DNA from 2 places in the Pseudorhizobium marinum genome. Region 2 is predicted to be linked to the other one. Evidence: predicted binding sites of a transcription regulator. Region 2 holds the regulator's gene; the other holds the start of a gene.
The links. The regulator LexA, encoded in region 2, represses DNA repair genes until DNA is damaged. The targets are predictions, from matches to a motif close to TGTTCNNNNTGTGTTCNG.

Region 1 (4,320 bases), on a different contig from region 2:
AAGGATCGGCGTTCCGCGCAGAAACTCCGACCCGTCAAGCGGCTTGCCGCCCGCCTTCTGGAGGCGTGCGAGCCGGACGGCGCCACTGCCGCAGGCGACGGAAAGACGATCATCCAGGACGGTACCCGGCTCGCCTTCGCCGGTCGCCAGCTCCGACGCCAGTACCTTGATGCGTTCGCTCTTGCCGTTGACGACAGCCTCCGTCCAGGCGCCCGGAAAGGGAGCAAGGCCGCGGATGTGGTTGTGGACCTCTTCGGCGGACCTCGAAAAATCGATGCGGGTCTCGCTCTTGTCGATCTTGGCGGCGTAGAGGACGCCGTCCTCGACCTGCGGCGTCAGCGGCAGGTCGTCCGCCTCCAGCTTGTCCATCGCCTCGACCATGGCGCGGGCGCCGACGAGCATCAGCTGGTCATGGAGTTCGCCGGCGGTGGTGTTTTCGCCGATCTCGACCTCGCGGGTGAGTGCGACGGGGCCGGTATCCAGTCCCTTTTCCATCTGCATGACCATCATGCCGGTCTTGGCGTCGCCCGCCATGATCGCCCGCTGGATCGGGGCGGCACCGCGCCAGCGCGGCAGAAGCGAGGCGTGGCCGTTGTAGCAGCCCAGCCGGGTGCCTTGGAGGATGGCTTCGGGAAGCAGCAGGCCGTAGGCGACGACGACCGCCACATCGGCCTGGAGGGCGCGGAAACGCTCCCGCTCGGCCTCTTCCTTGAAGTTCAGCGGCGTGAAGACCGGGATGCCCAGAAGCTCGGCCGCCTGGTGGACCGGCGACTTCTGCAGGTCGAGGCCGCGACGGCCGCCGGGGCGCGGCGGCTGGCTGTAGACCGCAACGATCTCGTGGCCCGCCTCCTTCAAGGCGCGCAGCGTCGGGACCGAAAATTCCGGCGTTCCCATGAAGATGATGCGAAGCGTCATCGTGATCCCGTCTGCGTTCGAGTGCACTCAGGTGGTAAGCCGCTGATGCCGAGCATCCAAAGGCTGTCGTCAGACAACGCGCGAGCGTGCAGCCTTGGTGAACTTCTTGATCACCATCTCACGCTTCAGCCGCGAAATATGGTCGATGAACAGGATGCCGTTGAGGTGGTCGATCTCGTGCTGCAGGCAGGTGGCGAGCAGGCCATCCGCCTCGACCGTCTCCTGCTTGCCGTCTCGCCCGATGTACTGGACCGTGACGGCGGCCGGGCGTTCGACCTCGGCGTAGTAATCCGGGATCGAAAGACACCCCTCCTCATAGACGGAGCGGTCGTCGGACGACGCCACGATCTCCGGGTTGATGAAGACCTGCGGCTTGTTCTCCTCGTCCTCGCGGGAGATATCGATCACCAGCAGCCGGCGCGGGACGCCGATCTGGACTGCAGCAAGGCCAATGCCCGGCGCATCGTACATCGTCTCCAACATGTCGTCGGCCAGGCGAAGGACTTCGGTGTCGACCTGCTCGAACGGCCTGGACGGCTGGCGGAGGATCGGATCGGGGAGAATGATAAGAGGCTTGATCGTCATCGCCTCCCATAGCGCATCTTTTTCGCGGATGGAACAGGCGAGAATGGTCTCTGAAGCGCTGCAGAGCCCCGATGTTCCTGTTTTGATCTTTCCACCGTTGCGATATCTGCTAGGGTGCGGGAATGGACAGCATCATCGACCTTCTGCACACATCTCTCCGGACCGTGCCCCCGACATTCTGGGTGATCCTCGTGATCGCGGCACTCGTCTGCGCCGCGGCGGTCTATGCCATTGCCTCCGCGCACCGGCGGGGCACAGAGGCGGCGCGCCAGGCGGCACAGGCGGAGGCCCGGCTGATCGAGCTCATGCGGCACCAGGCCGAGATGCAGGGACGCCTTGCGCATATGACGGAGACGCTGTCGCAGCGACAGTCGGAGCTGGGCCAGGCGGTGAACCAGCGGCTGGACGGCATGAGCCAGCGGCTCGGCAGCACGATCACCGAGCAGACGAAGTCCACGCACGAGAACCTGCGCCTGCTGCAGGAGCGGCTCGCCGTGATCGACGCGGCGCAGAACAACATCCAGAGCCTTGCCAAGGACGTTGTCGGGCTGCAGGCCATCCTCTCCAACAAGCAGACCCGCGGCGCCTTCGGCCAGGGGCGAATGGAGGCGATCGTGGCCGACGGGCTGCCGATGGGCGCCTATGAGTTCCAGGCGCAGCTATCCAACGGCAAGCGGCCCGACTGCACGATCAAGATGCCAAATGGAGCGCCGCCGCTGGTGATCGATGCGAAGTTCCCGCTGGAGGCATGGAATGTCTTTCGCGATGTGGCCGCACCCGAGGCGCGCAAGGCCGCCGCGGCGCAGTTTCGCCGCGATCTCGAGGTGCATATCCGCGATATCGCCGAGAAATACCTGATCCCGCGCGAGACCCAGGAGATGGCCTTCCTGTTCGTTCCCTCGGAATCGATCTTCGCGGAGATCCACGAACATTTCGACGGCGCCGTGCAGAAGGCGCAGCGCTTGCGCGTGGTGATCGTTTCGCCCTCGCTGCTGATGCTCTCCATCCAGGTGATCCAGGCGGTGCTCAAGGACCAGCGCATGCGCGAGCAGGCGCATCTGATCCAGGGCGAAGTGGCACATCTGATGGAGGATCTTTCACGGCTCGACGACAGGACGCGCAAGCTCCAGGGGCATTTCCTCGCGGCACAGCGGGACGTGGAGCAGATCCTCACCTCCTCCGACAAGCTTGTGAAGCGTGGCGCCAAGATCGGCGGGTTGGAACTGGAGAGCGTCACGGAGTCCGCCTCCGAGAGCGAGCCGAGCCCACCGCGGGCCGTGGAAAGCCGTAGCGGCCTGTTGAAGTTCCGGGTGGTTGACGAGGACTAAGCGCCTCGGGCAGTGTCGCCGCGAATTCAGCTTCTTCAAGGCAGCACACTATGATCACCGTCCTCGGCTCCATCAACATGGATCTCATCGCCACCACGCCGCGGCTTCCGGAGCCCGGCGAAACGCTTGCCGGCATCGGCTTTGCCACCGCCGCAGGCGGCAAGGGCGCCAACCAGGCGCTGGCGGCCCGCCGTGCGGGTTGCCGCGTGCGCATGGTCGGCGCGGTGGGAAAGGATGAGTTTGCCAGACCTGCTCTCGCGCTGCTGGATGAAGCCGGCGTCGATCTCACGGGTGTCAGCCCTGTCGACGGCCCGACGGGAACCGCCCTGATTCTGGTCGGCGGGACCGGCGAGAACATGATCGTCGTCGTCCCCGGCGCCAACGGCACCGCGACAGAGGCACAGGCGAAAACGGCGGTCGAGGCCATGTCGGGGGGCGACATCCTGATGCTGCAGCTCGAAATTCCGGGCACCGCGGTCGAGGCGGCCCTCAGGACCGCCCGCGCCCGCGGCGTCACCACAATCCTCAACACGGCCCCGCTGACGGATCAGGCGGCGCGACTGGCCGCCCTTGCGGATATCGTCATCGCCAACGAGACGGAGTTCGAGCTCCTGGCCGGCCGGTCCGACCTCGAACCGGCGGCACGAGAGGAAGCCCTGCTCAAGCTGCACGGGGAGACCGGCCAGACCTTCATCATCACGCTTGGTGCAGATGGTGTCATTGCAGCCCGCGACGGCTCGCTGCACCGGACGAAAGGGCTGAAGATCGAGCCCGTCGACACGGTCGGAGCCGGAGATACCTTCTGCGGCTATCTCGCAGCCGCCCTCGACAGCGGCATCGCCTTCGACCAGGCGCTCCGGCGGGCTGCCGTCGCCGGCTCGCTCGCCTGCCTCAAGCCCGGCGCCCAGCCTTCCATCCCGACCGGAGACGAAGTGGAAGGCCGGCTGCAGGGTTGACAGGCTAGAGCCGGCCGACCCGTTCCGTCAGCAGGTCGAAGAAGCCGTCGGCATCGACATTGCGCATGACCATGGCGTTCGGCTTGCGGCCGGAGACCCGCCACCAGTCGACGACCGTCATCCCGACCGTCAGCTCCGACTGCGTCTCGATCTCGACATTGCAGTGGCGGCCGGAGAAGAGTTCGGGCCTTAGCAGGTAGGCGATCACCGTCGGGTCGTGCAGAGGCCCGCCGTCGGAGCCGTATTTCTCCTCGTCGAAGCGCTCGAAGAAGGCGAGCCAGTCGACCAGCACCTGGGCCGGGCGGGTTCCCAGCGCGGCGAGCTTTGCCACGCGGTCCTTGCGGGTGAGCAGCTGGTGGGTGACGTCGAGCGGCATCATCACGATCGGCATGCCGGACGCAAAGACGGCAGCGGCGGCGTCGGGATCGACATAGACGTTGAACTCGGCGGCCGGCGTGATGTTGCCGCCCTCGAAGAAACCGCCGCCCATCATCACCAGCTCCCTGACCCGGCCGGCAATCGCCGGTTCCTTCCGG
Region 2 (4,320 bases):
CGCCGCCAGTTCCTTCTTCAGGATATGGAAGACTTCCGAACCCATGCGCACGGCTTCCCGGATGTTTTCCGCGCCGACCGGCATGATCATGAATTCCTGGAAGTCGATCGGGTTGTCGGCATGGGCACCGCCGTTGATGATGTTCATCATCGGCACCGGCAGGAGATGGGCGCTCGCGCCGCCGACATAGCGGTAGAACGGCAGGCCGGACGAATCGGCGGCAGCCTTGGCGACGGCGAGCGATACGCCGAGGATCGCATTGGCGCCGAGGCGCGACTTGTTGGCGGTGCCATCGAGCGCGATCATCGTCTGGTCGATATGAATCTGGCTTTCGGCATCGAAGCCGCCGATGGCATCGAAGATTTCGGTGTTGACGGCTTCCACCGCCTTCTCGACGCCCTTGCCGTGATAGCGCTTGCCGCCGTCACGCAGTTCGACCGCCTCGTGGGCACCGGTCGAGGCGCCAGAGGGAACCGCGGCGCGGCCCATGCTGCCGTCTTCCAGAAACACATCGACTTCAATGGTCGGGTTGCCGCGGCTGTCGAGGATTTCGCGTGCGACGATGTCGGTAATGGCAGTCATGATCTCTCCCTGAGGTAAGCTTAAGGCCCATCGGTCATCGACAATGTCTCTTAATCGATGACAGGCAAATTACAATCTCGGCGCCAATCCGCGATCAGGCGGATTTGCTGACGGCGTCGAAGGCGAGCAGCTTTTCCAGCAGCCGCGGCATATCCTTCAGATGCACCATGTTCGGCCCGTCCGAGGGGGCATTGTCGGGATCTTCGTGGGTCTCGATGAAGAGGCCGGCGACGCCGACGGCGACGGCCGCCCGCGCCAGCGTCTCGACGAACTCACGCTGGCCGCCGGTCGAGCCGCCCTGGCCGCCCGGCTGCTGCACCGAGTGAGTCGCATCGAAGATGACCGGCGAGCCCATGGCCGCCATGGTCGGCAGCGAGCGCATGTCGGAGACCAGCGTGTTGTAGCCGAAGGAGGCGCCGCGCTCGCACAGAAGCACGTTCGGATTGCCGCTGGCCAGGAACTTCGACTGCACGTTCTTCATGTCCCAGGGGGCGAGAAACTGGCCCTTCTTGACGTTGATGACGCGGCCCGTCTTTGCGGCGGCGATCAGGAGATCGGTCTGGCGGCAGAGGAAGGCGGGGATCTGCAGGATGTCGACCGTCGGCGCCACCAGCGCGCACTGTTCCTCGGTGTGGATGTCGGTGAGGACGGGGAAGCCGAACTCCGTCTTCAGGTCGGCGAAGACTTCCATCGCCTTCTCCAAGCCGATGCCGCGCTTGCCGGAGATGGAGGTGCGGTTCGCCTTGTCGTAGGACGACTTGTAGACGAGCCCGATGCCGAGCTTGCCGCAGAGTTCCTTCAGCACGCCGGCGACCATGAAGGCATGGTCGCGGCTCTCCATCTGGCAGGGGCCGGCAATCAGGGAAAAGCGTGCCGTCTGCGAGAAGAGCACACGGCCGGCGCCCTCGCCCGCATAGACCTCAGAATTCGGGCTCACGTCCATCGCATTACTCCTCGAAGGCAAATACCACTTTCTGCCCGGTGGCCTCCGCCACGATCAGGCGGTTGTCCCGGCGCAGGAACGGCACGTCATTAGCAGCAAGGACCGCCTCTGTCACGGCGAGATCGGCGACGGCAAAGACCACCGAATGCCCGCGCAGGCCGGGTATCGCGCCCCGGTCGGACGAGGAAGCGTCGGGCGGCGTTTGATCCTCGATGACCCGCAGAATGCCGTTGCGGGTTTGGAACACGATGGAATCACCCTGGCGCATGCCCTGCGCCGCCAGCACCGTCTCCAGGAGGTGACACTCCTCCGCCGGTCGAGCCGCAGCCAGCACGATTTCCCGCAGGCCCGAGACGCCGTTGGCATGGCGCGCCAGGGCGCCGATGTCGCGGGGGAGCGCGTTGATCCGCTGGCAGGAAAACAGGAAGAAAGCCGGCGAACGCTCGTCGGCGGCAAAGGCCAGTCGAAAGCTCGCGGTAACCTCTCCACCCTCGGGCAGCGACAGCTTGCGGGAAAACTCCAGGATCTCTCCGGCAGATACGCCCTCCGAACGATAGCCGGCATCTTCCGCGACGGCATCAGCGGTTGCCAGCACGACGGCGGACAATCCGGCATCGGGCAAGATGCGGCGCACCTGCCGGTCGCGGGCGGTGAAGACATTGCCGGTGTCGGACGACCGGTCGTAGGTCGCGCGGTCGGCGACGGCGAGCGGCTCCAGATAGGCGCCGTCCTCCAGGAACACGCAGGCGTTTTCGGTCCCGAACGGATGGCGGGCATCCGGGGCGACCGTGAAGCCCAGGCGCTGGAGCGCTGCGCGCGCCTGCGGCAGCCCGGACACGGGCAGGACCAGGTGATCGATGCTGCGGATGTTCATCATGGTTCCTCTCGGGATACGGACCTCATGAGAGCGTGCTATGCCCTCTTCCGGAAGGGGCGTCTGCGCAATTCGACGGAAATTTTGACCCTTGCGGAACACATGTGGAACAGATACAGTCTGTTCCGTATTTGTTTCACACCGAAGGGGCCACGATGCTCACGCGCAAACAGCAGGAACTGCTTCTCTTCATTCACGAACGGATGAAGGAATCGGGCGTACCGCCCTCCTTCGACGAGATGAAGGATGCGTTGGACCTGGCCTCGAAGTCGGGCATCCACCGGCTGATCACGGCGCTCGAGGAGCGCGGCTTCATCCGCCGCCTGCCCAACCGGGCCCGGGCGCTGGAAGTGATCAAGCTGCCGGAGGCCTACAGCAGCAGCCTGCAACCGCGTCGCGGCTTCTCGCCGAGCGTCATCGAGGGCAGCCTCGGCAAGACGAAGCCGGTACCCGCCCCTGCGGCGCGGGCCGCCAACGACGAGGGCGGCAGCGCGACCGTTCCGGTGATGGGCCGCATCGCCGCCGGCGTGCCGATCTCGGCCATCCAGAACAATACCCACGATATTTCCGTTCCGATCGAGATGCTGGGACCAGGCGAACATTACGCGCTGGAGGTGAAGGGCGATTCGATGATCGAGGCCGGCATCCTCGACGGCGACACGGTCATCATCCGCAACGGCCAGACGGCCGGACCCGGCGACATCGTCGTTGCCCTGGTGGACGACGAGGAAGCCACGCTGAAGCGCTTCCGTCGCCGCGGCGCCTCGATCGCGCTGGAAGCCGCCAACCCGGCTTACGAAACCCGCATCCTGCCGGCGGACCGCGTCAAGGTTCAGGGCAAGCTCGTCGGCCTCATCCGCCGCTACCACTGAGCAGCATCGAGAGCGACTCGGAAAGACTTGGGTCAAAGCTGTCGCTGCGCCATTCGTAGTGGCGATGGCGGGTCCAGGGGCGGTCTATACCGCGCATCGCCGCAGTCGCCTGCCAGCGCCGCATGTCTTCGCTGCCGCTGAAGCGGATCTCCAGAGCGCCGGTCTTTCGCAGCGCCTTGCCGCTGATCAGTAGCGCACCGGAGTAGCAGTGGTCGAAGCGGGCGCGGGGTGCAACGACGACCGCCGCCAGATCACAGCCGATGCCGGTGAGCCGGCCGTCCTCCATCACCGCAACCAACGCTCCCTCGGTCGTGACGGCCAGACACCAGGCTTTCGGCATGCAATGGAAGAGCCCCCTGCTCTCCTCCGCCACCCGGGCCATCTCGCGCATCGCTGTGCGGACCTGTGCCAGCTGATCCGGATCCAGGGGCAGCCGGTCGGGAGGGTCACTGACCAAAATCGCCGCGATATCTCCGGATGGTGACACCTTCGGCGCTAGCGGCTGTTCCAGCCGCAGCGCCCGCTGCCATTGATCGAAGATGAAGTCCGGCGGGCGGGCACGGTTGGTGGCAACAGCCGGCCCGAGAAGCGCCACGAGGGCACCGTCCTCCGCCACCAGAAGATCGCCCGAGGGATGTCGCTGCGCGTGCCAGCTCAGCAGGAAGGCCAGCACCAGAAGCGGCAGGCCAACGAGCCGCAAACGCGTGCGCAGCAGCGCCAGCAGCAGGAAACCGGCCGATGCGATTGCCAGGAACCAGGGGTGCTGGCGGCCGACGGGGACGTCGCCGCCCCAGGCGGCCACGTGGTTTGCCACGGCAATCACCGCGGAAAGACCGTGGCCCATCAGCGTCAGAAAGGGAGCGTCCAGCCCGAAGGGCATCAGCAGCATGCCGACGAGACCGGCCGGCATGACGATGAAGGAGATGATCGGCATCACGGCGAGGTTTGCCGCCAGGCCGTAGCCCGCAAGGCGGTGGAAGTGCTCCATGGAGTAGATGGCCGTGGACAGTCCGCCGATCAGGGAGGTGACGAAGATGCCGACCATGAAA

Region 1: a site for LexA is predicted at 1,573-1,590, ahead of EO99_RS0117880 (DNA recombination protein RmuC). Genes of this name have one in related genera too.

The regions. Positions count from the first base shown of each region.
Region 1 is NZ_JMQK01000016.1:31,175-35,494, forward strand. It holds gene fmt (methionyl-tRNA formyltransferase) at 1-915, opposite strand, end outside; gene def (peptide deformylase) at 985-1,500, opposite strand; gene EO99_RS0117880 (DNA recombination protein RmuC) at 1,623-2,828, shown strand; gene EO99_RS0117885 (ribokinase) at 2,879-3,784, shown strand; gene EO99_RS0117890 (nucleoside hydrolase) at 3,789-4,320, opposite strand, start outside.
Region 2 is NZ_JMQK01000026.1:32,985-37,304, forward strand. It holds gene eno (phosphopyruvate hydratase) at 1-582, opposite strand, end outside; gene kdsA (3-deoxy-8-phosphooctulonate synthase) at 677-1,525, opposite strand; gene EO99_RS0122335 (VOC family protein) at 1,530-2,399, opposite strand; gene lexA (transcriptional repressor LexA) at 2,555-3,271, shown strand; gene EO99_RS0122345 (ComEC/Rec2 family competence protein) at 3,252-4,320, opposite strand, start outside.